Regions from separate parts of the Phytobacter diazotrophicus genome, predicted to be linked through region 3. Evidence: predicted binding sites of a transcription regulator. Region 3 holds the regulator's gene; each other region holds the start of a gene.
The links. Region 3 encodes Fur, which represses iron uptake genes when iron is present. Its sites were predicted from a motif close to ATAATAATGAGAACNACTATCAA; they were not measured.
Positions count from the first base shown of each region.

Region 1: a site for Fur is predicted at 6,038-6,060, ahead of feoA (ferrous iron transporter A). Genes of this name have one in related genera too.
Region 2: a site for Fur is predicted at 5,997-6,019, ahead of ACS0RQ_RS07555 (Nramp family divalent metal transporter). Genes of this name have one in related genera too.
Region 4: a site for Fur is predicted at 2,465-2,487, ahead of sufA (Fe-S cluster assembly scaffold SufA). Genes of this name have one in related genera too.

Region 1 is NZ_CM125428.1:410,967-419,035, reverse strand. Features, by position in the region: gene pckA (phosphoenolpyruvate carboxykinase (ATP)) at 1-419, shown strand, start outside; gene envZ (two-component system sensor histidine kinase EnvZ) at 477-1,829, opposite strand; gene ompR (osmolarity response regulator transcription factor OmpR) at 1,826-2,545, opposite strand; gene greB (transcription elongation factor GreB) at 2,762-3,235, shown strand; gene ACS0RQ_RS01895 (Tex family protein) at 3,334-5,664, shown strand; gene feoA (ferrous iron transporter A) at 6,168-6,395, shown strand; gene feoB (Fe(2+) transporter permease subunit FeoB) at 6,426-8,069, shown strand, end outside.
Region 2 is NZ_CM125428.1:1,534,527-1,542,595, reverse strand. Features, by position in the region: gene ACS0RQ_RS07580 (LytR/AlgR family response regulator transcription factor) at 1-708, shown strand, start outside; gene glk (glucokinase) at 705-1,670, opposite strand; gene ACS0RQ_RS07570 (ion channel protein) at 1,875-3,107, shown strand; gene mgrA (L-glyceraldehyde 3-phosphate reductase) at 3,214-4,212, shown strand; gene ypeC (DUF2502 domain-containing protein YpeC) at 4,326-4,658, shown strand; gene ACS0RQ_RS07555 (Nramp family divalent metal transporter) at 4,719-5,957, opposite strand; gene ACS0RQ_RS07550 (NupC/NupG family nucleoside CNT transporter) at 6,309-7,496, shown strand; gene ACS0RQ_RS07545 (sensor domain-containing phosphodiesterase) at 7,524-8,069, opposite strand, start outside.
Region 3 is NZ_CM125428.1:4,002,822-4,010,890, reverse strand. Features, by position in the region: gene glnS (glutamine--tRNA ligase) at 1-608, shown strand, start outside; gene chiP (chitoporin ChiP) at 1,001-2,401, shown strand; gene chiQ (ChiQ/YbfN family lipoprotein) at 2,419-2,754, shown strand; gene fur (ferric iron uptake transcriptional regulator) at 2,852-3,304, opposite strand; gene fldA (flavodoxin FldA) at 3,594-4,124, opposite strand; gene ybfE (LexA regulated protein) at 4,274-4,567, opposite strand; gene ybfF (esterase) at 4,699-5,472, opposite strand; gene seqA (replication initiation negative regulator SeqA) at 5,655-6,203, shown strand; gene pgm (phosphoglucomutase (alpha-D-glucose-1,6-bisphosphate-dependent)) at 6,228-7,868, shown strand; gene kdpE (two-component system response regulator KdpE) at 7,904-8,069, opposite strand, start outside.
Region 4 is NZ_CM125428.1:2,359,052-2,367,120, reverse strand. Features, by position in the region: gene sufC (Fe-S cluster assembly ATPase SufC) at 1-546, opposite strand, end outside; gene sufB (Fe-S cluster assembly protein SufB) at 563-2,047, opposite strand; gene sufA (Fe-S cluster assembly scaffold SufA) at 2,056-2,424, opposite strand; gene ACS0RQ_RS11575 (histidine phosphatase family protein) at 2,801-3,409, opposite strand; gene leuE (leucine efflux protein LeuE) at 3,912-4,550, opposite strand; gene zinT (metal-binding protein ZinT) at 4,667-5,317, opposite strand; gene ACS0RQ_RS11560 (hypothetical protein) at 5,547-5,714, shown strand; gene lpxP (kdo(2)-lipid IV(A) palmitoleoyltransferase) at 5,899-6,816, opposite strand; gene menI (1,4-dihydroxy-2-naphthoyl-CoA hydrolase) at 7,026-7,436, opposite strand; gene ydiJ (D-2-hydroxyglutarate dehydrogenase YdiJ) at 7,433-8,069, opposite strand, start outside.

The sequences.
Region 1 (8,069 bases), 2.1 Mb from region 3:
CGCCAACTTTCTCCGCCTGCTTTGGCGCAGCATTCCTGTCGCTGCACCCTACGCAGTACGCAGAGGTCCTGGTGAAACGTATGCAGGCCGTCGGTGCGCAGGCATATCTGGTGAATACCGGCTGGAACGGGACCGGCAAACGCATCTCCATTAAAGATACGCGCGCGATTATCGATGCGATTCTGAATGGCGAACTGGATAACGCCGAGACCTTCACCCTGCCGATGTTTAACCTGGCTATCCCCACAACATTGCCCGGCGTGGAGACAAAAATCCTCGACCCGCGTAATACTTACGCATCGCCGGAACAGTGGCAGGAGAAAGCAACGCAACTGGCTAAACTGTTCGTCAGTAACTTTGAGAAGTATACGGATACCCCTGCGGGTGCCGCACTGGTGAGCGCCGGACCGAAGCTGTAATTTTCCAACGCAAGCCAAACAAAACCCGCCTTCAATTCACTGAAGGCGGGTTTTCTGTTAGTTCTCTTTGCCCGGCGTGTTCAGGCGAGTAATGGGAATCGGCAGCCATGCACGGATCGACAAGCCTCCCCGCTCACTGGTACCAAGCTCAAGCAAACCGTTGTGGTTATCGACAATACGCTGAACAATCGCCAGCCCAAGACCCGTACCGCTGGTGCTACGCGCACTGTCGCCACGGACAAACGGCTGGAACAGATGTTTGCGCTGCTCCGGCTTGATGCCAGGACCGTCATCCTCCACCTGGAACCAGGCGCGATTAAGCTCTGTACCGCTACTGACCTTGATCCAGCCATTACCGTACCGGGCAGCATTCACCACCATATTGGCAACGGCACGCTTGATCGAAAGCGGGTGCATACGAACCAGAATTTCGCTGTCATTAAGCGCTGTATCAATTTCACGCTCATAGCCACTCTCGGCCGCCACCACTTCGCCCAGGACCGCGTTTAAATCGGCGATTTCCATCGGCATCTCCTGCCCGGTTCGCAGGTAGTCGATAAACTGCTCGATGATGGCGTTACACTCTTCGATATCTTTATTGATCGATTCCGCAAGGTAGCCATCTTCTTCGGCCATCATCTCTGTGGCCAGACGAATACGCGTCAACGGCGTACGCAAATCGTGGCTCACTCCGGCCATCAACAGGGTACGGTCATCCGCCAGTTGCTTGACCCCTGACGCCATCTGGTTAAACGCGCGCGTCACAGAACGTACTTCGGAGGCACCATATTCACGCAGCGGCGGCGGAATATGTCCTTTGCCCACTTTTAGCGCGGCATGTTCCAGGTCGACCAGCGGTCGGTTCTGTATTCGGATAAACAGCCATGCGCCCCCTATCGCCAGAAGCATAATAGCCAGCGTGTAGCGGAACAGCGGGGAGAAATCGCCCTGATGAATTTCCGTCAACGGCACGCGTACCCAAATATTGGGCGACAGCCAGGTTTTCAACCAGACAACCGGCGAGCTCTTGTTAACCTCAACGCGCACTTCCGTTGGGCCACCCAGTTGCTGCGCCATCTGCTGGCTTAAAAATTCATAGTGCTGTGCCCAACGCAGGCCTGCGTCTTCTGCGGCTTCATTGGAATAGAGTGAGATACCGAGTTCGCGATAAATTTCACGGCGAAATGCCGGAGGAACCACCAGTTGTGTGCCGTCCTCCAGTTGCAGTTTATCAGTCATCAACATACGAACTTCGTAGGCGAGAACCTTATTAAACTGCTGGAGGCTGGGCAAAATCGCGAAATTCAGCACCACGAGGTAGGTCGTCACAAGGCTGACGAACAGCAATGTGACGATCAACAACAGCGTGCGGGCAAAAGAACTGCGCGGTGAGAAGCGCATTCGCCTCATGCTTTAGAACCGTCCGGCACAAAGACGTAGCCCAGACCCCAAACGGTCTGAATGTAACGTGGGTGAGCCGGATCCTCTTCCACCATGCGACGCAGGCGGGAGATTTGCACGTCGATAGAACGCTCCATTGCGGAGTATTCACGACCACGCGCCAGATTCATCAGCTTATCGCGCGACAGCGGCTCACGCGGATGGCTCACCAGCGCTTTCAGCACGGCGAACTCACCGCTGGTCAGCGGCATCGGCTCATCTTCGCGGAACATCTCACGGGTACCGAGGTTCAGCTTGAACTTACCAAATGCGATAACCGCTTCTTCCTGCGAAGGCGCACCGGGCAGTTCATTTGCCTGACGACGCAGTACCGCACGGATACGCGCCAGCAGTTCACGCGGGTTGAACGGTTTTGGAATGTAGTCATCAGCACCGATTTCGAGGCCAACGATACGGTCAACTTCTTCCCCTTTCGCCGTCACCATAATGATCGGCATCGGGTTACTCTGGCTACGCAGGCGGCGACAGATGGACAGGCCATCTTCACCCGGCAGCATTAAGTCGAGAACCATCAAGTGGAATGATTCGCGGGTTAACAGGCGGTCCATTTGCTCCGCGTTAGCGACGCTACGAACCTGGAAGCCCTGCTCGGTAAGATAACGCTCAAGCAGCGCGCGCAGGCGCATATCGTCATCCACTACCAGAATCTTATAATTCTCTTGCATTGTTTTTACTCCCAAAGGTTCCGACAATTATGAATACGTATTCTAAAAAAGTGCGCGTCGAGGACCAGCTAAATCTGGTATAAATTCTAGTCGAAATTGTTACAAAGCATATTTAACAGTAGCTTATATGCACATTGCATCACAGAAATGATGATTAATCCGCACCTTAAGGGGCGGTGATTTGTAAAGAAATCAGAGAAAAAAGAAGGCCATGAAATGAAAACGCCCCTGATCACCCGAGAAGGCTACGACAAGCTGAAACAGGAACTGGATTTTCTCTGGCGTCAGGAGCGCCCGGAAGTCACCAAAAAAGTCACCTGGGCGGCGAGCCTCGGCGATCGCAGTGAAAATGCCGACTACCAGTACAACAAAAAGCGCCTGCGTGAAATAGACCGCCGCGTTCGCTATCTGACAAAGTGCCTGGAAAACCTGAAAATTGTCGATTACTCACCGCAACAGGAAGGCAAAGTCTTCTTCGGCGCGTGGGTGGAAATCGAAAATGACGATGGCAACACATTGCGTTTTCGCATTGTCGGTTACGACGAAATTTTTGGTCGCAAAGACTACATCTCCATCGACTCGCCAATGGCGCGCGCGCTGCTGAAAAAAGAGGTCGGTGATGTCGCAGTGGTGCAGACGCCCGCCGGGGAAGCCACCTGGTATGTTAATGAAATCGAGTATGTAAAGTAACGCACCAGGAACTATCCGGTAGCCCCCGGCGCGACTGGCATTTTTCTGTCTCAGTCCGTATAACTATCCCCTGATTTTGTTCAGAAGATGATATTGAAATGATGAATGATTCGCTCTGCCGCATTATTGCGGGTGAACTTCAGGCCAGAGCCGAACAGGTAGAAGCTGCCGTTCGCCTGCTTGATGAAGGGAACACCGTGCCGTTTATCGCGCGTTATCGTAAAGAAGTCACCGGCGGTCTGGATGACACGCAGCTGCGTAATCTGGAAACCCGCCTGGGGTATTTACGTGAACTCGAAGAACGCCGCCAGGCCATCCTGAAGTCGATTGGCGAGCAGGGCAAGCTCACCGATGAATTGAGCAAAGCCATCAACGGTACGCTCAGTAAAACCGAACTCGAAGATTTGTATTTACCGTACAAACCCAAGCGCCGCACCCGTGGGCAAATCGCCATTGAAGCAGGCCTTGAGCCGCTGGCGGATTTGCTATGGAACGAGCCTTCACACGACCCGGAAAGCGAAGCTGCAAAATATATCGATGCCGACAAAGGCGTTGCCGATGCCAAAGCAGCACTGGATGGCGCACGCTACATCCTGATGGAGCGCTTTGCAGAAGATGCGCAGTTGCTGGCGAAAGTGCGTGATTATCTGTGGAAAAACGCCCATCTGGTCGCCGCCGTAGTGAGCGGCAAAGAAGAGGAAGGCGCAAAATTCCGCGATTATTTCGATCACCATGAGCCGATTTCCACCGTGCCGTCACACCGCGCGCTGGCCATGTTCCGTGGCCGCAACGAAGGGGTATTGCAGCTCTCACTGAATGCCGATCCGCAGTTTGATGAGCCGCCAAAAGAGAGCCATTGCGAGCAAATTATTCAGGATCACCTTGGCCTGCGGCTGAATAATGCGCCGGCAGATAGCTGGCGCAAAGGCGTTGTCAGTTGGACGTGGCGCATTAAGGTGCTGATGCACCTGGAAACCGAACTGATGGGGACCGTGCGTGAACGTGCGGAAGATGAAGCGATCAACGTCTTCGCCCGTAACCTGCATGACCTGCTGATGGCCGCACCCGCTGGCCTGCGCGCGACGATGGGTCTCGATCCGGGTCTGCGTACCGGCGTGAAAGTCGCCGTTGTCGACGGCACGGGTAAGCTGGTCGCCACTGACACCATTTACCCACATACCGGCCAGGCAGCAAAAGCCGCCGTGGTGGTCGCCGCGCTGTGTGAAAAACACAATGTTGAACTGGTCGCTATCGGCAACGGAACGGCATCGCGTGAAACCGAACGTTTCTTCCTGGACGTGCAGAAACAGTTCCCAAAAGTCACCGCACAGAAAGTGATCGTCAGCGAGGCCGGGGCGTCGGTCTATTCCGCCTCTGAGCTGGCGGCGCTGGAATTCCCCGATCTGGACGTTTCCCTGCGTGGCGCGGTGTCAATCGCCCGTCGTTTGCAGGATCCGCTGGCAGAGCTGGTGAAAATCGATCCGAAATCCATCGGCGTGGGCCAGTATCAGCACGACGTCAGCCAGACGCAACTGGCGCGTAAACTGGACGCGGTCGTCGAAGACTGCGTGAACGCCGTTGGCGTGGACCTGAACACCGCGTCTGTTCCCCTGCTGACTCGCGTTGCCGGTTTAACCCGCATGATGGCGCAAAATATTGTCGCCTGGCGCGATGAGAATGGTCAGTTCCAGAATCGCCAGCAACTATTAAAAGTCAGCCGACTGGGGCCAAAAGCCTTTGAGCAGTGCGCGGGCTTCCTGCGTATCAACCACGGCGACAACCCGTTGGATGCCTCTACCGTGCACCCGGAAGCGTACCCGGTTGTGGAACGTATTCTGGCGGCGACAGAGCAGTCTCTGCGCGATCTGATGGGCAACAGTAGCGGTCTTAAGTCACTGAAAGCGTCCGACTTTACCGACGAGCGTTTCGGGGTACCGACCGTGACTGACATCATCAAAGAGCTGGAAAAACCAGGCCGTGACCCGCGCCCGGAGTTCAAAACCGCCCAGTTTGCTGACGGTGTTGAAACGATGAATGACCTGCTGCCAGGCATGGTGCTTGAAGGTGCGGTGACCAACGTTACCAACTTCGGTGCGTTTGTGGATATCGGCGTGCATCAGGATGGCCTGGTACATATCTCTTCGCTTGCCGATAAATTTGTTGAAGATCCGCATACCGTCGTGAAAGCGGGGGACATCGTCAAAGTAAAAGTGCTGGAAGTGGACCTGCAACGCAAACGTATTGCGCTGACCATGCGCCTTGATGAGCAGCCGGGAGACAGCAATTCACGGCGTGGTAATGGCGGCGCTCGCGAGGCAGGCAACCGCCCTGCCGCCCGTCCGGCCAAACCGCGCGGGCGCGAGTCGCAGCCTGCTGGCAACAGCGCCATGATGGATGCGCTGGCGGCCGCCATGGGCAAAAAACGTTAAACCCTTCGCCCTCTCTTTCGGGAGAGGGTACTCCCTCTTCCAGATGTTCAAATCTAAACAAACAGGTGTACTGCGTTATTTCTTACCTGCCAGTAACTCTTTGAATAATCTCCGGATTAATTTTCAAAATTATTAACTAATTTTATATTAGTTATATTTTAGTTAATAAAACCGCCTCATAACTCTTTATTATTTAAACTTTATTCTTATTATTAATTTAACCTTAAGTCCGGGTAATAAATTAAATATCCATTCACTGTTTCTTATTTGTTATTGCAAACGGGAAAGGCAAAACAACATAAATTTTGAGCCATATCAACAATGGCTCGGATTGTGGTTCCGCTTTGCGTAATATCGCGGTTTAATAGTGATGATAAAAACTATTCTCATTATCATTGTATGAGTGGAGTGACACTCATTGCTGTGCTGGCTAACTAACTGGTTTCATGCGCTTTACTGGCGCATGGTGGGAATGTTGTTTGCGATACAGATAAGTAGGTCCTATGCAATTCTCTCCTGACAGTGCGTGGAAAATAACGGGGTTCTCTCGCGACATTAGCCCTGCGTGGCGCCAGAAACTCCTCTCATTAGGCATGTTGCCCGGCTCATCCTTTAATGTCGTGCGCGTAGCCCCCCTTGGTGATCCTATTCACATTGAAACCCGACGCGTTAATCTGGTCTTGCGTAAGAAAGATCTCGCGTTTCTGGAACTGGAAGCCGTTTCCCGCTAATGGCCCGGCCATGAAAGAGAGAGAAGAACAATGAAAAAATTGACCGTGGGATTAATTGGTAATCCTAATTCCGGCAAGACCACATTATTCAATCAGTTAACTGGCGCGCGCCAGCGCGTGGGGAACTGGGCGGGTGTCACGGTTGAGCGCAAAGAGGGGCAATTCTCTACCACCCACCATCAGGTTACGCTGGTCGATTTGCCCGGTACCTACTCCCTGACCACTATCTCGTCACAGACCTCACTGGATGAGCAAATTGCCTGTCACTACATTCTGAGCGGCGATGCGGACATCCTGATTAACGTCGTGGATGCCTCAAACCTCGAGCGCAACCTCTATCTCACGTTGCAGTTGCTGGAACTGGGCATCCCCTGCGTGGTGGCGCTGAATATGCTGGATATTGCCGAGAAGCAAAAAGTCCGCATTGATATCGACGCCCTCTCCGCTCGCCTCGGCTGCCCGGTTATTCCGCTGGTGTCCACCCGTGGCCGCGGTATCGACGCGTTAAAAATCGCGCTTGATCGTCATCAGAAAAATAAACAAATCGAGCTTGTCCACTATGCCCAGCCGCTTTCGCGTGAAGCCGATGTACTGGCGCAAGGCATGGCCGCGGATATGCCCATCCAACAACGTCGCTGGCTGGGCCTGCAAATGCTGGAAGGCGATATCTACAGCCGCGCTTACGCTGGCGATGCCGCCCACAAGCTGGATATTTCACTGGCACGCCTGCAGGATGAAATCGACGATCCCGCACTGCACATTGCCGATGCCCGTTATCAAACCATTGCCGCCATTTGCGAGGCGGTCAGTAACACCCTGACGGCGGAATCCAGCCAGTTTACGGCAGCCGTTGACCGAATCATTCTGAACCGCTTCCTTGGCTTACCGATTTTCCTGTTTGTGATGTACCTGATGTTCCTGCTCGCCATTAACATCGGTGGCGCATTACAGCCGATTTTTGATGCGGGTTCAGTGGCGATTTTCGTCCACGGTATCCAGTGGCTGGGCTATACGCTGCATTTCCCGGAATGGCTGACCGTTTTCCTGGCTCAGGGGCTGGGCGGTGGTATCAACACGGTGCTACCGCTGGTACCGCAAATCGGCATGATGTACCTGTTCCTCTCATTCCTTGAAGATTCCGGCTATATGGCACGTGCGGCCTTCGTCATGGACCGTTTGATGCAGGCGCTGGGGCTGCCGGGTAAATCCTTCGTGCCGCTGATTGTCGGCTTTGGCTGCAATGTTCCCTCGGTGATGGGGGCCAGAACCCTGGATGCGCCACGTGAACGGCTGATGACCATGATGATGGCGCCGTTTATGTCCTGCGGCGCGCGTCTGGCCATTTTCGCTGTATTCGCGGCGGCCTTCTTCGGCCAGCAGGGGGCGTTACTGGTCTTTTCGCTATACGTGCTGGGCATTGTGATGGCAATCCTTACCGGCCTGATGCTCAAACACACCATCATGCGTGGCGAAGCGTCACCGTTCATTATGGAACTACCGGTCTACCACGTGCCGCATCTGAAAAGTCTGGTGCTGCAGACCTGGCAGCGTCTGAAAGGGTTTGTGCTGCGGGCCGGTAAAGTCATTGTGATCGTGAGCATTTTCCTCAGTGCTCTCAATAGTTTCTCTTTGAGCGGTAAAACGGTCGATAACATTAACGATTCTGCGCTGGCG
Region 2 (8,069 bases), 2.5 Mb from region 3:
GATGAATTCCTGGCGCAACAGGAGTTGAGCTGGCTTATCAAAACGCACAGCCAGATGGATATAGTGGGTACATTTGAGGACGGTCTCGACGTGCTGAAATATTTACAGCACAACAAAGTGGACGCCATTTTCCTTGATATCAACATCCCGTCCCTGGACGGAGTCCTGCTGGCGCAGAATATCAGTCAGTTCGCCCATAAACCGTTTATCGTGTTCATTACCGCCTGGAAAGAGCATGCGGTAGAAGCATTCGAGCTGGAAGCGTTTGACTATATTCTTAAACCGTATCAGGAATCGCGCATTATTAGCATGTTGCAAAAGCTGGAAACAGCCTGGCAGCAACAAACCGGCACTAGTGCCAGCCCTGCCGCACGCGAGAATGCGACAATCAATCTGGTGAAAGATGAGCGCATCATCGTCACCAGTATTCACGATATCTATTACGCAGAAGCGCATGAAAAGATGACGTTTGTCTACACCAAACGTGAATCCTATGTCATGCCAATGAATATTACGGAGTTTTGCAGCAAGCTCCCGGCGGCGCACTTTTTCCGCTGCCATCGCTCCTACTGCGTCAATCTGGATAAAATTCGCGAAATTGAACCCTGGTTCAATAACACCTATATCGTGCGGCTGAGAGACCTGGATTTCCAGGTGCCCGTCAGCCGCAGTAAGGTAAAAGAATTCAGGCAGTTAATGCATCTTTAGAGATAATACCCCAGCGACTGGCGCAGGTGCGCGCCGGCGCCGAGCAGGCCTGGATTATCGTGTGTGATCAGGAATACCGGGATATCCTGTACGTAGGATTTGAAACGTCCTTTGTCTTCAAAACCACCGCGGAAACCGGAGGCGGTAAAGAAATCCAGGAAGCGCGGCACAATACCGCCTGCGATATAGACGCCGCCAAACGTACCGAGATTCAGCGCCAGGTTGCCGCCGAAACGTCCCATAATGACGCAAAACAGCGACAGCGCGCGGCGACAATCGATACAGCTATCCGCCAGGGCACGTTCGGTGACATCTTTCGGCTGCAGGTTTTCCGGCAGCCGTCCGTCCGATTTCACGATCGCGCGGTATAAATTGACCAGCCCCGGACCGGACAGAACACGCTCAGCAGACACATGGCCGATCTCCGCGCGCAGCTCCTCCAGAATAATGCCCTCTTCTTCGCTGTTCGGCGCAAAATCCACGTGTCCGCCTTCACCCGGCAGGCTGACCCAGCGCTTATCGACATGCACCAGGTGTGATACGCCAAGGCCCGTGCCTGCGCCATAGACCGCGATTGGCTTGCCTTCAACCGGCTCACCGCCGCCGAACTGAGTCAGGTGCTCTTTTTTCAGCATCGGCACCGCCATAGAAACAGCGGTGAAATCGTTAATGATTTCCAGATGTGCGAAGCCAAGGTTTTTTTTCATCTCGGCGATAGAGAAAGCCCAGGTGTGGTTGGTCATCGCCACCCAGTCACCGGTAATAGGGCAAGCGATGGCGATACAGCCATCTTTTACCTCTGCCTTATGCTCATCGAGGTACACGCGTACCACCGCCTCGAGGCTGGGATAATCAAGGCCGGAATAGGTTTTGGCCTGGGAGATGGCTCCGCTACTGAGATCGCAGAGCGCTAATCGTGCGTTCGTGCCACCCACGTCCCCTACTAAAGCATATTTTGTCATTCTTTTACGGCTCCGCTAAAGTCAGAATAAATCTTTGGCACACTGTAAATTCAAGGCGCTATAACGACAACGAACATAGCATGAGTGCCCCGGGATTATCGATCTTCGTCACAAATTAACGTAATGGTTTCAGCAATGTTTGCACCCGCCGGATATTTTCCACAAGCGTGCTGTGACCCTGTGCTCAGTTAAAAGGAAATGAACATGCTCCATCCGCGAGCCAGAACGATGCTGCTGCTGGCGCTTCCCGCGCTGATTATCGGTGTCGCATCCAGTCTGGTGTTATTGCTGGTCATGAAAGTGGCCGCCGTTCTGCAATTGATACTCTGGAATGGGCTGCCTTATCGTCTGGGTTTTACCCCTGACTCCCCTTTCTGGGTGATTATGATCCTGACCCTGACCGGGCTGGCGGTCGGTCTGGTGATTCGTTACAGCGCCGGACATGGCGGCCCGGATCCGGCAACCGAGCCGCTGATTGGCGCACCAGTACATGTCTCTGCCCTACCCGGCCTGCTGGTTGCCCTGGTGCTTGGCCTGGCCGGTGGTGTGAGTCTTGGGCCGGAGCATCCTATTATGGTGCTCAATATTGCCCTGGCCGTGGCATTGGGTGGAAAATTGTTCCCGCGCGTTGCCCCTCTCGACTGGACTATTCTCGCCTCTGCCGGAACCATTGGCGCACTGTTTGGCACCCCCGTGGCAGCCGCGCTGATTTTCTCCCAGACGCTGAATTCAAATACTGACCTGCCGCTATGGGACCGCCTGTTCGCCCCGCTGATGGCCGCCGCCGCAGGCGCTCTGACCACCGGGCTGTTTTTCCATCCCCACTTCGCTCTGCCTGTTGCGCATTATCCGCAGATGCATCTGGTCGATATCATCAGCGGTGCGGTCGTCTGCGCCATCGCGATTGCGCTGGGGATGGTAGCGGTCTGGTGCCTGCCGCGTTTGCACCAGTTGATGCATCGCCTGAAAAGCCCGGTACTGATGCTCGGGATCGGTGGCTTTATTCTGGGCGTGCTCGGCGTTATTGGCGGCAATATCACCCTGTTTAAAGGGCTGGATGAGATGCAGCAAATGGCGTTCGCGCAGACCTTTACCGTAACGGATTATCTGCTATTCGCAGTGATAAAACTGGCGGCGCTGGTGGTTGCGGCGGCCTGTGGTTTTCGCGGCGGGCGCATCTTCCCGGCGGTGTTTGTTGGCGTCGCTCTCGGTCTGATGCTGCATGAACACGTCAATGCCGTCCCGGCAGCAATCACTATCTCGTGTGCCATTCTCGGAATGGTGCTGGTCGTCACCCGCGACGCCTGGTTGAGCCTGTTTATGGCTGCCGCCGTGGTGCCGGATACCAGTCTGCTGCCACTGTTATGCATTGTGATGTTACCCGCCTGGCTGTTGCTGGCAGGAAAGCCGGTGATGATCGCACCACGCAAAAAATAGTGCGTAACGGCAGAATTTAGCAGAGGAAATCAGCGAGAACCGGCAAGCTGGTGTAAGCTCGAAGGCCACATGTGTAAACGTATACACTGACATTAAGGGCATATGTATGGTTTATCTGGCCTCCGGGGATCGCTATCAGAAAATGGAATTTCGCCGCTGCGGTGACAGTGGTCTTAAGCTTCCGGCAATCTCACTTGGACTGTGGCATAACTTTGGCGATGCAACACTCATTGAAAATAGCCGTCAGCTACTCAGACATGCTTTCGATTTGGGGATAACTCATTTCGATATCGCCAATAACTACGGGCCGCCTCCCGGCTCTGCCGAGCGCAATTTTGGTCGTCTGCTACAGGAAGATTTTTTGCCTTATCGGGATGAACTGATCATCTCGACCAAAGCAGGCTATACCATGTGGGATGGCCCCTATGGCGACTGGGGTTCACGCAAATACCTGATTGCCAGCCTCGATCAAAGCCTGCGCCGGATGGGGCTCGATTATGTCGATATCTTCTATCACCACCGTCCGGACCCTGAAACGCCGCTGAAAGAGACCATGCGAGCGCTGGACCACGTTGTCCGCCAGGGCAAGGCGCTGTATGTCGGTCTGTCGAATTACCCGGCCGATTTGGCGCGCCAGGCCATTGAGATACTCAATGATCTGGGCACGCCCTGCCTTATCCATCAGCCCAAATATTCGATGTTCGAGCGTTGGGTGGAAGACGAACTGTTGACTGTGCTGCAACAAGAAGGGGTCGGCAGCATTGCGTTTTCGCCGCTGGCAGGCGGACAACTCACCGACCGTTATCTGAATGGTATTCCGGAAGATTCACGCGCCGCCAGCGGTAGCCGTTTCCTCAATCCCGATCAGATTACGGATGAAAAGCTGGCAAAAGTCCGCAAGTTGAATGATTTGGCGATAGCCCGTGGGCAAAAATTATCGCAAATGGCGCTGGCATGGGTTCTGCGCGGGGACAAGGTGACCTCCGTGCTGATTGGTGCCAGTAAAACCAGCCAGCTTGATGACGCCGTCGGCATGCTGGCTAATCGCCAGTTCAGCGAAGCGGAATGCGCCAACATTGACACGATCCTGAACAGCGCAAAATAACAGCATTTTTAGCAAAAAGTGCTGTCACTACGGATTTAGGAGTTCCTCCGAAGATGCGGGCATAAACGTTACATAATATTGCTGCAACAGACCCGATCGTGAAGGAGAAAACTATGTTCAGGTCACTGATTCTCGCAGCAGTATTAATGGCATGTGCCCCACTGGTCGCTAACTCTGGCGAAATAACACTGCTGCCTTCTGTAAAATTGCAAATTGGCGATCGCGACAATTACGGCAATTATTGGGACGGCGGACGCTGGCGCGATCGCGACTACTGGCATCGTAATTACGAATGGCGTGACCATCGCTGGCGTATGCATGACCGTGGCTACCACCGTGGCTGGGATAAGCGTGATGCTTACGAACGCGGTTACCGTGAAGGCTGGAATGATCGCGATGATCGTCGCGGCCCGGGACGTGGTCATGGCCATGGTCACTGGCGTTAACAAACAGGCTATAAGCAAAAAGGAGCGCATGCGCTCCTTTTTCTTTGGCAATATTTAGCGTTATATCCCTAAAGCGGTTCCCACCAGCAGCCAGCCATTTAGCGCCACCACCAGGATCACAATCAGCCAGCCAACGCGTTTGACCGTCGGCGTATTCACCAGCTCCCCCATTAACGCGCGGTCACTGGTAAAGATCAGCAATGGCACCAGCGCCAGGGCGATGCCGAAACTGAGCAGTACCTGGCTCATCACCAGAATGCGTGTGGGATCAAGCCCCATCAGGATAACGACAAACGATGGCATCATAGTGATGGTCCGGCGTACCCATAATGGAATATGGAAACGCACAAACCCCTGCATCACCACCTGCCCGGCCAGCGTCCCTACCACGGTAGAGGAAAGCCCGGCTGCCACCAGGCTCAGGCCAAACACGGTAGCCGCCGCATGACTGAGCAGCGGTTCAAGCGTTAAATAGGCTTCGTCCAAATCGGCAATGCCGGTATGACCATTGAAGTGAAATGCAGCAGCGGCAGTCGCCATCATCGCCAGATTGACGAAACCGGCGATAGTCATCGCGATACCCACATCCCACTTAGTCGCGGAATACCGCTCGCGGCGCGTTCCCTCATGCAGATACTGGGTCAATGAGGAGTGCAGGTAAATCACGTGCGGCATGATTGTTGCCCCTAACACACCAGCGGCAAGGAATACGGCTTCGGTACCCGGCAGGCTTGGGATCAAGATGCCTTTACTGAGCGGAGCCAGTTCAGGACGTGAGAAAACCAGCTCAACAATATAAGCCGCCGCAACAAACAGCAGCAGCCCGCCAATGACTTTTTCCAGCGGTTTCTGCCCGCGGCGTTGCAGCATCAGAATTAAAAAGGTGGCGATCCCGGTCAGTACCGCACCTTGTAACAGCGACACGCCGAGAATCAGCTTAAAACCGATGGCGGCGCCGATAAACTCGGCAAGGTCCGTGGCCATGGCGATAATTTCCGCCTGTACCCAGTAGAACCAGACCAGCGGACGCGGGTAATGATCGCGAATTTGTTCTGCGAGGTTTCTACCCGTGGCAATCCCTAACTTTGCTGACAGCAGTTGAATCAGCATGGCCATCAGGTTTGCCCAGACAACCACCCACAGCAGTTGGTAACCGAAGCTGGCCCCGGCCTGAATATTAGTGGCGAAGTTACCCGGATCGATATACCCGATCGCCGCAATGAACGCAGGTCCCATTAACGCGAGCTTTAACTTGCGCGCTGCACGTCCACTGCTACTCTCAACGCGACTGTTGTTCATTTCTTGCCCCTAAATATAGCCTTTGCTATGTTTCATGCTACCAAAATGAGAATGATTATCAAGTTCATTTAGAATAGATTCGATTGATTTCTTCGATAGTCAGAAACGATGACGGGCCGGATGTTTTTAAGACGGGAACGATGAGATGCAAATCACACCGTCTTGTTAAGAGTTTAGCATTACAGTGCAACTTTTCATTCTTTTACTTAACATAACAGAAATGTATGGTGGATCACTATTTTTGAGTCTGGTCACAGGTCATTAATATACTGTGTGTTTGATCTCGTTTTCTTTCCGCTTGTTACATAGAATGTGCACGAAATTTCTACCCGTCTCATATTTGGAGCAAATATGTCCCGCGTTCTGCACTTTGTTCTGGCGCTTGCCGTTGTGGCGCTGCTTGCATTACTTGTAAGCAGTGACCGCAAAAAAATCCGCATTCGCTTTGTTGTCCAACTGCTCGTGCTTGAAGTCTTGCTTGCCTGGTTCTTCCTGAACTCTGACGTGGGTCTGGGTTTTGTGAAAGGCTTCTCCGAGATGTTTGAAAAACTGCTCGGATTTGCCAACGAAGGGACAAACTTCGTCTTCGGCAAAATGAACGATCAAGGTCTGGCATTCTTCTTCCTGAAAGTGCTCTGCCCGATTGTCTTCATTTCTGCGCTGATCGGTATCCTGCAACATATCCGCGTACTGCCAATTATTATTCGCGCTATCGGTACCGTCCTGTCCAAAGTCAACGGCATGGGTAAACTGGAATCATTTAACGCAGTCAGCTCCTTGATTCTGGGCCAGTCTGAAAACTTCATCGCTTACAAAGATATCCTCGGAAAAATGTCCCGCAACCGCATGTACACCATGGCGGCTACCGCGATGTCTACCGTTTCGATGTCAATTGTTGGCGCGTACATGACCATGCTGCAGCCAAAATATGTGGTCGCGGCGCTGGTTCTGAACATGTTCAGCACCTTTATCGTGCTGTCCCTGATCAACCCATACCGCGTCGATGAGAGCGAAGAAAACCTGCAGATGTCTAACCTGCATGAAGGACAGAGCTTCTTCGAAATGCTGGGCGAGTATATACTGGCGGGCTTTAAAGTCGCGATTATCGTTGCGGCAATGCTGATCGGCTTTATCGCTCTGATTTCTGGTCTGAACGCCCTGTTCGCTGCCATTCTCGGCATCTCCTTCCAGGGGATTCTGGGCTACATCTTCTACCCGATTGCCTGGGTAATGGGTGTTCCGTCCTCAGAAGCGCTGCAGGTGGGCAGTATCATGGCAACCAAACTGGTTTCCAATGAATTCGTGGCGATGATGGATCTGCAGAAAATCGCATCCAGCCTGTCTCCGCGTGCGGAAGGCATCCTGTCTGTCTTCCTGGTTTCCTTCGCTAACTTCTCTTCTATCGGTATTATCGCCGGTGCGATTAAAGGCCTGAACGAAGAGCAAGGTAACGTGGTTTCCCGCTTCGGTCTGAAACTGGTTTACGGTTCAACGCTGGTGAGCGTCCTGTCCGCCTCTATCGCGGCACTGGTACTGTAATTCAGATAAACCGGGGGCAACCCCGGTTTACGCCTTCCCAGCCGCGACTAATGGCTGCGGTTTCCCCAGTAAGTATCCCTGCAGATAATTCACCCCGGCATTCAACAGCAACGCGCGTTGTTCCTCTGTCTCGACATATTCCGCCACCACCGTCAGTGACTTCGCTTTTGCCAGCTCGCAAATGGATTTCACAATCATCACATCCTGCGGATCGTGGGCAATATCCCGCACAAAGCAGCCATCAATCTTGATGATATCTGCCTCCAGACGCTTTAACCGTTCGAAATTAGCAAACCCCGTACCGAAGTCGTCAATGGCAATTTTAAAACCGGCCTGACGCAATTGCTGAATGTTCTTCACGCTGAATTCAGAATGCGAAAAGGCCTGCTCTTCGGTAATTTCGATAATGACTTCACGACAAGAGATCGCGTAAGCCGCGAAGAGCTTCAGTAATTTTGCGGCAAAATCTTTTTGCATCAGCGTCAGTGGCATCAGGTTTACTGAGAAGCGCTGACGTTGTTTATCGCCAGGTTGCGGATTTGCCTGCATCCATTGCAGCAAGGTTTCAATGAC
Region 3 (8,069 bases):
TCGAGAACTATCCGCAGGGCGCCAGTGAAATGGTTTCGATGCCTAACCATCCGAACAAACCGGAAATGGGCAGCCGTGATGTCCCATTCAGCGGTGAAATCTGGATTGATCGTGCCGATTTCCGTGAGGAAGCCAACAAGCAGTACAAACGACTGGTGCTGGGCAAAGAAGTCCGCCTGCGTAACGCGTATGTAATCAAAGCGGAACGTGTTGAGAAAGACGCGGAAGGCAATATCACCACGATTTTCTGTACGTTTGATGCCGATACGCTGAGCAAAGACCCGGCAGATGGCCGTAAAGTGAAGGGTGTTATTCACTGGGTTAGCGCGGCACACGCACTGCCGGTTGAAATTCGTCTGTATGACCGCCTGTTCAGCGTGCCAAATCCGGGTGCAGCGGAAGACTTCCTGACAGTCATGAACCCGGAATCGCTGGTCATTAAGCAGGGCTTTGCTGAGCCGAGCCTTAAGGCCGCTGAGGTAGCGAAAGCGTATCAGTTTGAGCGCGAAGGTTATTTCTGCCTCGACAGCCGCCATGCTACGGCGGACAAACTGGTCTTCAATCGCACTGTGGGTCTACGCGATACCTGGGCGAAAATCGGCGAGTAATCCCGTCTTGCCAGGATGCTAAAAACGCTGCCTCGTGCAGCGTTTTTTATTTCTCGACTGAAAATAAGTTACTGCCCACCTTCTTTTTTTCTAAAATATTGTTTTAAATTTATCCAATCATCTTTTCAGTTATTTATCGATAACGCAGACTCTGTCACTCTGAAAGCCTTGCTGCGTAAGCCACCAGCCTGTAAGCAACAAATCTGTGTGGTGCGTCATAATCCCTGTATTCCTTTCCTGTAAACACTTGATAATTCGCGTCGCGAAAAATATGCTTACAAACGACAGATTTAGAAACATTTTCTATAACTGTCAGTAATATTTCATTTTTTTACTTTGTTGCTGTTTGCCTTTGCGCAGCACTTTTTATTTTTCGTCAAAGAGGAACACTCATGAACGCGTTTAACGCTAAACGTAAGGCGTTAGCGTTGGCTATTGCCTGCGCCACCGCATTACCTGGTTTAACTTTCGCTCCTTCCGCCAGCGCCACTGGTTTTGTTGATGATGCCACGCTCACCGGCGGGATTTACTACTGGCAGCGCCAGCGTGACCGTAAAGATGTCACCGATGGCGATAAATACAAAACTAACCTGTCGCACTCCACCTGGAATACCAATCTCGATTTCCAGTCAGGTTATGCTGCCGATATGTTCGGTATTGATGTCGCGGTCTTTGCAGCGATTGAGATGGCTGAATCCTCAGAAAGCGCACACCCGAATGAAATCGCATTTTCAAATAGCCACAAGGTGTATGACGAAGACTGGTCCGGCGATCGCAGCGGCGCAAGTCTCTATAAAGCCGCCGCGAAATTTAAATATGGCCCGGTGTGGGCGAGGGCAGGGTACATCCAGCCGACGGGGCAAACGCTGCTGGCCTCAAACTGGAGCTTTATGCCGGGCACCTACCAGGGGGCAGAAGCCGGTGCAAAACTGGATTTCGATGATCGCGGTGCGCTGAGCTTCTCATACATGTGGGCCAATGAATACAAAGCGCCGTGGTATAACGAAACGGATAATTTCTACCAGAACGATGGCGTGAGCAAAATTGATTATGTCCACTCTCTGGGCGCATCGTACGACTTTAAAAACGATCTGATCCTCGAAGCCGCGTTTGGCCAGGCACAGGGCTATGTTGATCAATATTTTGCCAAAGCCAGCTATAAGTTTGACGTCGCGGGTAATCCGCTTTCCACCAGTTATCAGTTCTATGGCTCGCGCGACAAGGCCGATAACAACACCATTAATGATATTTATGACGGCACCGCGTGGCTACAGGCACTCACTTTTGGCTATACGATCGGCCCTGTGGATTTACGCCTGGAAGGGACCTGGGTCAAAGCTGATGGCCGTCAGGGCTATTTCAACTCACGTATGACGCCGCAGTATGGATCTTCCAACGGTCGCCTGGATATCTGGTGGGATAACCGCTCCGACTTTAACGCCCATAATGAGAAATCCGTCTTTGCTGGCGCTATGTATGACCTGAAAGGCTGGAACCTGCCGGGGTGGGCGGTCGGTGCATCGTATGTATATGGCTGGGATGCCAAACCGTCCAATGTCTCCTCTGGCGATAAATATTACGATGCGGGAAATTCCATCAAAGAGTCGGCGTACAGCCTTGACCTGCTTTACACGGTGCAGGAAGGGATGGCAAAAGGCACCTTATTCAAGCTGCATTTCACCCAATATGATAACCATTCCAATATCCCGAGTTGGGGCGGTGGATATAACAACATCTTCCAGGACGAACGTGACGTGAAGTTTATCGTCATTGCGCCCCTGAATATTTTCTAATGCGAGGGAATGCCATGATGACGAAACCGATATTGCTAGCCCTGATGACGCTGGGGCTTGCCGCCTGTGTGCAACAGCCGCAGGCACCAAAGGAAGATGCGCGATTAAAAGAGGCTTATAGCGCCTGTATTACTACGGCAGAAGGTTCTCCGGAAAAAACAGCGGCGTGCAGAAGTGTGCTGGATGTCCTGCGCAAAGAGAAAGCGCACCAGCAATTTGCGCAGGAGGAGAGCGTGCGCACCCTGGATTATCAGCAGTGTCTTGAAGCGACGCATACCGGAAACGGGCAGGCGGTAAAATCCCGCTGTGACCAGATCTGGCAGGAGATACGCCACCATAACACGGTAAATTAACCGTCTGAAAGGGCCCGCTTCGGCGGGCTTTTTCGTGTGGTGAAAGCAGAAAATAAAAAAGCCAACCCGGAGGTTGGCTTTATAACGATGCGGGTGATTATTTATCAGCCGCTTCGTGCGCGTTTTCATCAGTACGGCAGTCACCTTCGGCGCAGTGGCCATACAGGTAGAGACTGTGGTTCGTCAGACGAATACCATGCTTAGATGCGATTTCACGCTGACGCGCTTCAATAGAGTCATCGCTGAACTCGATCACTTTGCCGCAATCCAGGCAAATTAAGTGGTCGTGGTGATGCTGCTGCGTCAGTTCGAAGACGGATTTACCGCCTTCAAAATTATGGCGGGTCACAATCCCGGCATCGTCGAACTGGTTAAGTACACGGTACACCGTGGCCAGCCCAATCTCTTCGCCCATGTCGATCAGGCGCTTATATAGATCTTCCGCACTGACATGATGGTTCTCCGGCTCCTGAAGCACTTCCAGGATTTTTAACCGAGGAAGCGTGACTTTCAGGCCGGCCTTCTTTAATGCGGTATTGTTGTCAGTCATGCGGAATCTGTCCTGTTGCTAAACGATTCACTTCCCGTCGGGAAGCTACAAGGAATGCACCTGGGATAATGCGTCTCATTATAGAACTGCCATGCCTGAATGAAAACTGCAAGTCCTCAAGTAAAGTAAGCTTATAAAACGTGGTAGCGTCTACAAAGTCCTTTGGGCTAGCCGTTTTAATCAGGGGCCATTGTACAGCGCTGGAGAAAAAAGTTAAAAAATTGTAGCAATTATTTCCATCGCTTTTATCTATTAATCCGGCGCAACCAGCAGGTTGCGCCAAACATCATCAGGCATTGAGGATGTCGTTCAGGTGAAGTTCTTCAGAAATCTGTTTTACCCATTTGTCGACGCGGCCAGCGGTCAGTTCAGGCTGACGGTCTTCGTCAATGGCAAGGCCAACGAAGTGGTTGTCGTCTGCCAGACCTTTTGACGCTTCAAAATGGTAACCTTCGGTCGGCCAGTGGCCTACGATAGTTGCGCCGCGCGGTTCAATAATGTCGCGAATGGTGCCCAGCGCGTCACAGAAGTACTCTGCGTAGTCTTCCTGATCGCCACAGCCAAACAGAGCAACCAGTTTGCCGTTAAAATCGATATCTTCCAGCGTCGGGAAAAAGTCATCCCAGTCACACTGTGCTTCACCATAATACCAGGTCGGAATGCCAAGCAGCAGGATGTCGTAACCTTCCAGATCCTCTTTGCTGCTTTTAGCAATGTCATGCACATCGGCAACATCTTTACCAAGTTGAGCCTGGATCATCTTTGCGATGTTTTCGGTATTACCGGTATCGCTGCCGAAAAAAATGCCTGTGATTGCCATGAGTAAAATAACCTCTTGAAACTTAATGATATGGTGGTGGCGATTGGCCCACGGATAAGGGCAATCATAGCAGATCAGAGAAGCACGCGGAAACTGCAATCACGCAAGACTGCACTCTGTGCAACATGAAAGTGAATTTTTGCGATAATTCAGAGGATTTCCTGGTCGTTCAGCGCGTTAAGCTGAGCCAGTAACATCTCTTCAATCAATTCGCTCCGGCTCATTTCCCGCGCATCCGCCAGCGCGTTTAGCGCGTCGACAGCCTCGGCGTTGAGTTTTAATTCGACGCGTTTAAGCCCACGAACCTTGTCGCGTTTAAGCTGATTGCGCTTATTGATGCGCAATTGCTCGTCGCGAGAGAGCGGATTGGTTTTAGGACGTCCCGGGCGACGTTCATTCGCGAACAGATCTAATGTCGTGCGGTCCGTTTGTTCTTTAGCCATGATTTAAGAATACTACGGGAAGTACAAGCAATCGGGTCATAGCCCGGGCTGATTAGCGCGCCATCATACATCAGCGATGCGGACACGCCAACGACCGGGCGCTTTCAGGCAACCGGTCGCCGGGTTTTTAATCAGTTTGTCTTTTCAGCGAGATAACGGCGGATGGCGCGCAGAACCGCTTCTGGCTTTTCTGCATGCACCCAGTGCCCGGCACCGGCAATGACATGCGCGCGCGCCTGCGGGAACTGTTGCAGCAGTTCGTCGCGATACTGTTCGGTAACATAGGACGAATTGCCGCCAGGGATAAAGAGAGCAGGGTGGTTCCAGGCGGGCACTGTTTCCCAGCCCACTATATGGGGGTACTGATCCCACAACGCGGGCACATTGAAGCGCCATTTGCCATCGACAAACGACTTGAGCAGGAACTGTATCACCCCTTCTTCATTTATATGCTCACGCATGACGGCGGTGGCCTGCTGGCGCGTCGTGACACCGGCATCGGTTACCGCATTGATGGCAGAAAAGATCTCATCGTGACGGCGTACATGGTAATTGACCGGGGCAATATCGATAGCGACGAGCTTGTCGATGCGTTCAGGCGCCAGTGCGGTAAAGGCCATCACCGCTTTCCCCCCCATGGAGTGACCAACGAAGGTTGCGCGCTCGATACCGTGGGCATCAAGAGTATCCAGTAAGTCCTGTGCCATCGCCGGATAATTCATCTCCGGTGAGCGTTCGGAAAGGCCATGATTGCGCATATCAACCTGAATAATATCATGGTCATTGACGAGGTCACGGGCGAGCACGCCAAGGTTGTCCAGGCTACCAAATAAACCGTGAACCAGCACGATGGGGGAATTGTTGTGCGATTGTTGTGCAGATTGCGCTCGGGTATTCAATTTCATGGCAAAGTTCTTTTTTTCGCTCTTTCGGATTAAGGTATTATGTTGAACATTCTGCCGTCCGGCTGCAAGGTTTTGACACACTCTGACTTTGCCGCCATCCTGGTTTGACGCTATCCGCTGTTGGGATTTGACTTTATAATCTCAATAACTTGTATTCAGAATAGACACTGCACTGGATTAAGATGAAAACGATCGAAGTTGATGATGAGCTCTACAGTTATATTGCCAGCCATACAAAGCACATTGGCGAGAGCGCATCCGACATTTTACGGCGCATGTTGAAGTTTTCCGCCGCTTCGCAGCCAGCTGCCGCTGTTCAACTCGCGAAAGAAACCCCTGCACCTGTTACGGTTGAAGAAGTGAAACCGGCTAATACGGCAAAAGATAAAGTCCGCGCGGTGCGTGAACTGCTGCTCTCTGACGAGTATGCAGAGCAGAAAAAGGCCGTTAATCGCTTTATGCTGGTGCTGTCTACACTTTACTCATTAGATAAAAAAGCTTTTGCAGAATCCACTGAGTCTCTGCATGGGCGCACCCGCGTATACTTCGCGGCGGATGAACATACCCTGTTGCAAAACGGCAACCAGACGAAGCCAAAACAGGTGCCTGATACCCCGTACTGGGTTATCACTAACACGAATACGGGTCGTAAATGCAGCATGGTGGAGCACATCATGCAGTCAATGCAATTCCCGGCGGAATTGATTGAAAAGGTTTGCGGCACAATTTAATCCTTGCATAAAAAGGACCAGGCAATGGCTAACCACGAACGTGCGGGGCAACCTGCGCAACAGAGCGATTTGATTAACGTCGCCCAGCTTACTGCGCAGTACTATGTGCTGAAACCAGAAATCGGCAATGCTGAGCACGCGGTAAAATTTGGTACGTCAGGTCACCGCGGCAGCGCGGGGCGTCACAGTTTTAACGAACAACACATTCTGGCAATTGCTCAGGCTATCGCCGAAGAGCGCGCCAAAAACGGTATCACTGGTCCGTGCTATGTCGGTAAAGACACGCACGCCCTGTCTGAACCTGCCTTTATCTCTGTACTGGAAGTGCTGGCGGCGAACGGCGTTGATGTGATCGTGCAGGAAAACAATGGCTTCACGCCTACCCCTGCGGTGTCCAACGCTATTCTGGTGCACAATAAAAAAGGTGGCGCGCAGGCTGACGGGATCGTCATTACCCCGTCGCACAACCCACCGGAAGATGGCGGTATCAAATACAATCCGCCAAACGGTGGCCCGGCTGATACCAACGTGACCAAAGTGGTTGAAGATCGCGCGAACGCGCTGCTGGCTGATGGCCTGAAAGGCGTGAAACGCATTACGCTGGATGCCGCACTGGCGTCCGGCCACGTGAAAGAGCAGGATCTGGTGCAGCCGTTTATCGAAGGGCTGGCCGATATCGTCGATATGGCGGCTATCCAAAAAGCGGGCCTGAAACTGGGCGTTGATCCGCTGGGTGGTTCCGGTATCGAATACTGGAAACGTATTGCGGCGTTTTACAAGCTTGACCTGACTATCGTTAACGATCAGGTTGATCAAACCTTCCGCTTTATGCACCTCGATAAAGACGGCGTGATCCGCATGGACTGCTCCTCTGAGTGCGCTATGGCCGGTTTGCTGGCGCTGCGTGACAAGTTCGACCTGGCCTTTGCCAACGACCCTGACTATGACCGTCACGGTATCGTGACGCCAGCCGGTCTGATGAATCCGAACCACTACCTGGCGGTCGCGATTAACTACCTGTTCCAGCATCGTCCGCAGTGGGGCAAAGATGTCGCCGTGGGTAAAACCCTGGTCTCTTCTGCCATGATTGACCGCGTGGTGAATGACCTGGGGCGTAAGCTGGTGGAAGTGCCGGTCGGCTTTAAATGGTTTGTTGACGGTCTGTTTGACGGCAGTTTCGGCTTCGGCGGCGAAGAGAGCGCAGGGGCCTCCTTCCTGCGTTTCGACGGCACGCCGTGGTCTACCGATAAAGACGGTATCATCATGTGCCTGCTGGCGGCGGAAATCACCGCGGTTACGGGTAAAAACCCGCAGCAACATTACGATGAGCTGGCCGCACGTTTCGGCGCGCCGAGCTACAACCGTCTGGGTGCCAGCGCAACCTCCGCACAGAAAGCGGCATTGTCCAAACTCTCTCCGGAAATGGTCAGTGCCAGCACGCTGGCGGGGGATCCCATCACCGCACGTCTGACGGCAGCACCGGGTAACGGCGCGTCTATCGGTGGTCTGAAAGTGATGACTGACAACGGCTGGTTCGCTGCCCGTCCGTCAGGTACAGAAGACGCCTACAAAATTTACTGCGAAAGCTTCCTCGGTGAAGAACACCGTAAGCTGATTGAGAAAGAAGCGGTAGAAATTGTCAGTGAAGTGCTGAAAAACGCGTAATCCTCATCAGGCCCTGTTCAGGGCCTGATTCTTTTCTACAGCATAAATCGATAGCCAATGCCGGTTTCTGTCAATAAATGGCGGGGACGTGCAGGATCGGCTTCCAGCTTCTGACGAAGATGGCCCATATAGATGCGTAAATAGTGACTATGCTCAACGGCGTTTGGTCCCCAGACCTGGCTTAACAACTGGCGTTGGGTC
Region 4 (8,069 bases), 1.6 Mb from region 3:
TTTTAGCGCGTCAATATCAAGCCCGGAATCGGTTTCATCGAGGATGCACAAATCAGGCTCCAGCACCGCCATCTGCAGAATATCGTTACGCTTCTTCTCGCCACCGGAGAAACCAACGTTAACCGAGCGCGTCAGCAGGTCTTCCGGCATTTTGAGCAACTTGATTTTGTCTTCCATCAGGTCCTGGAAATCAAAGCGGTCCAGCTCGTCCTGCTCACGGTATTTGCGCACGGCGTTAAGCGCCGTTTGCAGGAAGAATTGATTACTGACGCCAGGAATTTCTACCGGATACTGGAAGGCCATAAACACCCCTTCTCCGGCGCGATCTTCCGGGGAGAGCTCCAGTAAATTCTTACCTTTGTACTCGACGCTGCCGCCGGTAACTTCATAATCTTCACGTCCTGCCAGCGTTGCGGATAGCGTACTTTTGCCGGAACCGTTGGGTCCCATAATCGCGTGCACTTCCCCCGGACGCACATCCAGGCTCAGGCCACGCAGAATCTCTTTATCTTCAACGCTTACCTGCAGGTCTTTAATACTTAACATGTGTATTCCTTAATTCTTAACCGACGCTGTGTTCAAGACTAATAGCCAGCAATTTTTGTGCTTCAACGGCAAACTCCAGCGGCAACTCGGAGAACACGTCTTTACAGAATCCATTGACGATCATTGAAATGGCATCATCTTCGCTGATACCGCGCTGCAGGCAGTAGAACAGTTGATCTTCCCCAATGCGTGAAGTGGTGGCTTCATGCTCCAGTTGCGCACTGTTATTGCGACACTCCACATACGGGAAAGTATGCGCCCCGCAATCCGGGCCAATCAGCATAGAGTCGCACTGGGTGAAGTTACGGGCGTTGGTGGCGCTCGGCATAATCTTCACCAACCCGCGATAGCTGTTCTGGCTATGACCCGCAGAGATCCCTTTCGAGATAATGGTCGATTTGGTGTTTTTGCCGATGTGAATCATCTTGGTGCCCGTATCCGCCTGCTGGTGGCCACTGGTGAGTGCCACGGAGAAGAACTCACCGATGGAGTTATCGCCGCGCAGGATGCAACTCGGGTATTTCCAGGTGATGGCTGAACCGGTCTCCGACTGTGTCCAGGACATTTTGCTGTTCTCGCCTTCGCACAGCGCACGCTTGGTCACGAAGTTGAGGATACCGCCAGTGTTGTTATCGCCGGGGAACCAGTTCTGCACAGTAGAATATTTCACTTCCGCATCTTTATGGATGATGACTTCTACCACGGCCGCATGAAGCTGGTAACTGTCGCGCACGGGTGCGGAGCAACCTTCGATATAGCTAACATAGCTGCCTTCATCCGCGATCAGAATGGTGCGTTCGAACTGCCCGGTTTTTTCGGCATTGATGCGGAAATAGGTCGACAATTCCATCGGGCAGCGTACCCCTTTCGGGATGTAGATAAACGTACCGTCAGAGGCGACCGCCGCATTCAACGCTGCAAAGAAGTTATCATTGGAGGGCACGACGGTACCCAGGTATTTTTTCACCAGCTCAGGATGGTCATGTATGGCCTCACCAAACGAGCAAAAAATAATACCCTGTTCGGAGAGTTTTTCCCGGTAGGTGGTGGCAACAGAGACGGAGTCAAAAATGGCATCGACCGCCACTTCGCGCCCTTCACGGACCGGCACACCCAGTTGGTTGAATGCCGCTTCCACTTCATCCGTCAGGAAAGAATTTGCGCCAGTTTGCTGAACGGCCCCTGGCTGCGAGGCACAGGTATCATCACAACTTCCGCAGGAAGGCGCGGAATAGTAGCTGTAATCCTGATAATCGAGTTTCGCGTAATGGGCTTTCAGCCAGTGCGGCTCTTCCATCTCGAGCCAGGCGCGAAATGCGCTCAGGCGAAACTCCAGCATCCATTCAGGCTCGTTACGTTTGGCTGAGATCGCCCGCACGACATCTTCATTAATGCCTTTCGCCAGTTCGTCAGTGGTTAGCCGGGTAAAAAAACCCTCTTTATAATTGAGGTTCCCGGTCCAGGTTTTGACATCATCTGTTGCTTCAGTATTACGAGACATAGTACCGCCTATACCCCAAAGCTTTCGCCACAGCCACATTCATTCTGGGCTTTCGGGTTATGAAATTTGAATAACTGGTTTAAACCTTCGCGCACATAGTCCACTTCGGTGCCGTCAATAAATGGCATCGCCGCGAGCGGCACGTAGAGTCGTGCACCCTCACATTCAAAAAGCAGGTCGTCTTTATCCGGCTGCGTGACGGTGTCCATCACATAACCAAAACCTGCGCATCCTGTCTTTTTAATGCCCAGCCGGACACCCAGCAGGTCAGGTTGCTTACGGGTTAATCCGCGAATATGTTCTGCGGCGGCGGGTGTCATCGTTAGCCCACGCCAGGAAAAGTCTGCCGGGTCGAACGTCTCTGATTGCAATTCCATAGTTCTACCTCACATCATAAATCATGAAGGACATAACACTATGTTAGTGATAATGATTATCACTTCAACCTCTATTCCGAAGGGTTATTCGTGTACTGCCCGTTTTTTAAGCTCATGGTATAAGCATAGACTCTGTGTGAAGGCTTTACAGATAAGTGAAAAATTGTTTAATGATTTGATAAATAATAGCTATTTTCAGCAGCAAGGAAGGCGCGTCTGCGTCACTAAAAGATGTATAGGTAATACCTATTTTTGAGATAGGGAGCTAAAAAAGGGATCTTCGAAAACTTTTCCTGATATCAGAAAGTTAACTGCATCACAAAACGGATTATCAACGAGATACGGCACATTTAACCGCCAGCAGAACAAATGCTCATTACCTACTTCGGGAAAAAAGATGGGTCGATATGCCCCATTTCTCTACGGTGAGTCCTTTGTCCGGGCAGGCCAGAACTGAATAAGCGCCATTTAAATGCGCATACCGCTCAAAATGGTCGGCATTATTCCCCACCAGGGTATTGATAACTGACTGGATAACGTGCCCGTGGGAAACAACGCACACATTGCCTTGCCGGGCTGACAAGTCTGACAGCGCGCCAAGGACTCTTTGGGTGGCATCCTGTAGTGCTTCCCCATTTTGCGGCCCGATAGCCAAACTGCCGGAAAGCATCGCCTCAGCCTGTGCGCGCTCTTTCTCTGTCAGTTCGCTAATGCGTTTGCCTTCTAACTCGCCGAAATGACGTTCGACAAGGGCAGGATTGAGATGCAACGGGCAATCTAAGTGCGAGGCAATTTGCCTGGCTGCGGTCACTGAACGGCCCAAAGGCGAAGCGATGATAGAGGTAATGGATTTGTCTGTCAGATCCCGACACAGTGCAGAGATCTGCCTGATACCGACCTCTGTAACCGGGCTATCAAGGTGCCCCTGAATTCTGTTTTCAACATTCCAGACGGTTTCGCCGTGGCGGACCAGATAGATTTTCATCACGCACCATAAAAAGTGAGGGTTGGGAAAACGACGTTATTTAATCAATGCTCGCTGTTAGTGCAGCAAATATGATACTCAGCAAGTTTTTTTAAAGCCGCTGTTGTTTTACACAGCAAAACAGCACCGGGACGGCGCGCCAGATAGCAAAATCAGACGCAGAATAGTGATGCGCCGACTACAGGTCAACGGTTTGCCCTTCCGTCTTGCGAAATGACAAGACACAGTTATGCATAGTTTTCATACGCGAAATGAATGCATTACGCAGGTCTTATAATATAAGATGCCCGAACAGTATCTCTACCCAAAGTGGCCGTCATCATGCGTTGGTTCCTGGGCATTCTTGCCATTGTCATTATCTTTGCTGTCCTTGTTATCCGCTCCCGATTAAAAGATACCGATGACGACTATTAATAATCCTCGCTCTGGCAGCAAAAAAGTGGACTCGGGAGCCTGCCTGGACAGTGCAATAAGGCCCGTTAAACACAGGCCTTAATGCTATTCAGGATTGCAGCGTTGCCAGCCGGGCGGCAAAACCGACAAAAATAAGACCAATTAATGAGTTGCCGAGTTTTGCGAGACGTTTTTTCGTTTTCACAAACTGTGTCACATAGGTCCCGGAGATAATCAGGAAGCTGAAATAACAGACGCTAATTAATTCCAGCGTACTGGCCAGGATAAAGAACGCCATTCCCGTGTTGGTATAATGGATGTCGATAAACTGCACAAAAAACGACACATAAAACAAAATCGCTTTCGGGTTGGTCAGGCTCAGTACCAGCGAACGCTTGAAGATATCGCCCTTATGTACCTCATGCTCACTCACGCTTTTGCCCTTACGAGAAAGCGCACTGTAGAGCATTTTCACCCCCAGCCAGAGCAGGTAAAACGCGCCAAGATAGCGGACCAGATTGAACAATACTGGCGTTGTTTTGATAAGCGTTGCCACCCCCATATAGGCGAGGAACATCAACACCGCATCGCCGATAAACACGCCCGCAGCAGCGACATAGCCATTTTTCAGCCCACCCGCCACGCTGGTTTTGAGCACAAAGAAGGTGTTCGGACCAGGCACTAAGATAATGAAAATCGCCCCAATAAAATAAGACCAAAAACTGATAACACCATATTCGGCAAACACTTTGCCTCCTGCAAATACCGTTAAAGCCGATGAGCGGCCTATGCTACAAGAGCCGACAGAGAAACTAAAGCGCAGGAAGACACAAAAGGCCCGCCGAAGCGGGCATAAATACTCCGTTAATGGTGAAGCATCTCATCAACAATCCGATCTTTTTTAAGCTGATAAGGGTAATAAGTTGGCCAGTTGTCCATCTCTTTTAGCAGCGCCTCCTGAGAGGTATTACCCATAAAGATATGGAAATGCGTGGAAGTGCGCGGTGCAATAATGTGATCGCTAAATTGCACAAACTTTGGGGCCTTACTGCTGGCATCTTTACATTCGAATAGATAACGCACGCCCTTCTTACCGGAGGTATACATCAGGATTTTATGCCCGGCGTAATCATATTTACAGGCACTCACCTTGTCGCCGACATGGAATTCCATCACCCCATTTTCAATACCGATTGTATCGATGTCGGTGACATATCCCTTGCGGTAGTACGCTTTCAGTTCATCGAACGATTTACTCTTGTCTTTCTCTGCCTTTTTCCGCAACACCGGATCCAGATCGCCGCTTTGCAGGTAAGGATAGAGAGACTGCCACATACCGTCCCAGTCGGTCAGCTTTCTGTCTCTGACATCGCTATCGTTAAATTCACCGTTCGCCGCTTTTTCCTCTACTTCACTCAACGGTTTCCCGTGCGAATGGTGATCATGAGAAAAGGCAGTAGCGCTTACTAAAAGCGTCCCCAGAACTATCGTTGTTTTTGCAAAATGGCTAACCAAAATCCGTCCCTCGGTTTACGAAAATATGTTATGCTATGTTATAACATAACATTATTCAAGATGTAAAATTTCCCTGTTAACGTTACGTGCTGCCTCCTGCTTATCGGATGGAAATTTCGCCATTGCCTGCTATAAAGCAATGGTCAGGTTTTAACCACTTCGTCATCACTTCTGAGGTTCTTTTATCATGTCGATAGCCAAAGCACACAGCTTAAAGCAAGTTTATCAAATGCTTAACTCAGGGAAGTACAGTGAAATCGAACTGGCGTTCGATGTTGACGCGGATGCGTTTTTCCAGCTCTCAACCGAATATTGTGACGACGGCGCGAAAATTACCCGTCATGAAAATCACTTCGTCATTAAGCTCAAAAAAGTGGCGATTCCGGAGCTCGATTAATACGCCATCGAAGCGAAAACTTAACGTTTCGTGAAAGGCGCAGTGCACCGCTCCGTAAGCAATATCGGCAGGTCCACCGTGGATGGATGGGGTTGATATCGCCTTTTGTCAGGAGAAAAAAACTGGCGGAGTCCGTTCTTGCGAGCCAGTAACTGGCCGGCTGTGCGCCGACCTGGGGCAGGAATTACAGGTAAAGCGAAGCTTCTCCTGGCGGGCGGGTTTTGAAGCGACGATGGATCCACAGATACTGTTCCGGCGCGCGCAGAATCTCACGTTCAATGACTTTATTGATATAGCTTGCGGCTTCGTGTTCATCTTTCGCCGGGTAATCGGTCATCGCCTTGCCGATATGCAGCGAATAACCTGAGCGATCCGCCTTACGCACCATGGTCACCGTCAACATTGAAGCTCCGGAAAGACGGGACAACACATAAGTGCCGTTGGTGGTTGCCGCGTTTTCAACTGAGAAAAATGGCGCGAAGGTGCTGCCCTTGCTGCCGTAATCCTGATCGGGGGCAAACCAGACGGCCTCGCCTTTTTTCAGTTCGCTCACCAGACCTTTCAGATTACGTCTGTCGATCATCGATTTATTGGAACGCATACGGCCTCGCGTCTGCACCCACTCCATCAATTCACTATTATGCGGACGGTAGGTCGCCATCATCGGCTGACACAGCCCCATCACGCGACCACCGAGCTCCAGCGACATAAAATGGACACCGACGACCATCACGCCACGCTGGCTTGCCTGTGCGGCAACAAGGTTCTGGTAACCTTCTACGTCGAACCAGCGGCGCACCCGGCTATCAGACCAGAACCAGGCCATACCGGTTTCAAATAGCGCCATGCCGAGCGACATGAAGTTTTTCTCAATCATTGCTTCGCGGAGTTCATCGCTCATATTTGGAAAGCAAAGTTCCAGATTGCGGCGGGCAATACGTTCGCGACGTTTAAGAAAAGGACGGGCTAATTTCCCGAGGGTTTCTCCCAAACGGGAGAGAAGAGGATAAGGCAGTTGAACGAGCAACCAAAGCAGGCCAAGCCCTGCCCATGTGCCCCAGTGGCGTGGATGTAAAAACGCCCTTTTAAACGATGAATGCATTATTGTTACCTGTAAGCCTGTAGGGAGTAGCGCTTAAGGAAACAACGAATCACTTCATTAGGTCTTTATGCGTTACAAAGTCTGGCTTCGACAGCCATCGAAGCGGTTTTCAAACCCGCCCAATATAGCACGAATGGACAAGTCTGAATGTGAAAATGGATGAAGAAAATATGAATTTTTGCGACAGGTTTCCCTGTCGCAAATTTATCTCAGATGACCGCGGTGGTGAGGCGCGAAGTGCAGCATAATTTATCCTGCTCATCGTAAATATCAATTTGCCATACCTGATGGCGGCCACCGGTATGCAGTGCACGACAGACGCCACGCACACGCCCGCTCCGTGCGGAACGAATATGGTTGGCATTAACCTCAAGCCCAACCACTTTCTTCTCGCCTTCGGTACATAAATATCCGGCAACAGAACCCAGCGACTCCGCCAGTACCACAGAAGCGCCACCATGCAGCAAACCAAACGGCTGATGCGTGCGGCTATCAACCGGCATTGTTGCTTCAAGCGAGTCGTCATGAATTGCAATAAAACGGATATCGAGCAGTCCTACCATATTGCCCTCGCCCATCGCATTGAGCGCGTCAAGGGTTACCTCACGTTTCCAGATCATCCTATTATCTCCAGTAGCGCCTGCAACGGATGGCGTACGCCATTTCCCTCCACGCGTTTCACCTGGCTGCGACAGGAGTAGCCTGTCGCCAGGCAGCGGCTACGCGGTAAACGTTGCAGCGCCTGATGCCAGGACAACTCGTAAATCCCCAACGAGTTGGCGTGGTTCTTGACTTCATGTCCATAGGTTCCTGCCATGCCGCAGCACCCTACGCTGACGTTTTCCAGCTTCGCGCCCAGACGGGCAAAAATGGACGTCCATTGCGAAACGGAAGCAGGCAGCGCCGTCACCTCAGTACAGTGGCCAAACAGGTACCAGGATTCACCGCTGATGGCGCGATTCTCACGCCCTTCCAGTGCAGAAGGCAACCATTCGTGCACCAGCATGACGTGAAAATCGCCACGCTTCTCACCGAGCGTCTGCTTGTATTCATCGCGGTAGCAGAGCACCAGCGCCGGGTCGACGCCCACCATCGGCATGCCCAGTTGCGCAACTCGGTTGAGAAAATCCGAGGTTTTCTGTGCGGTTTTCGCAAAACGCTGCAAGAAGCCTTTGATATGCTGCGCTTTGCCATTCGGCGAAAAGGGCAGGACAACGGGCTGGTAGCCCAGTTTTTCCACCAGACGAACGAAA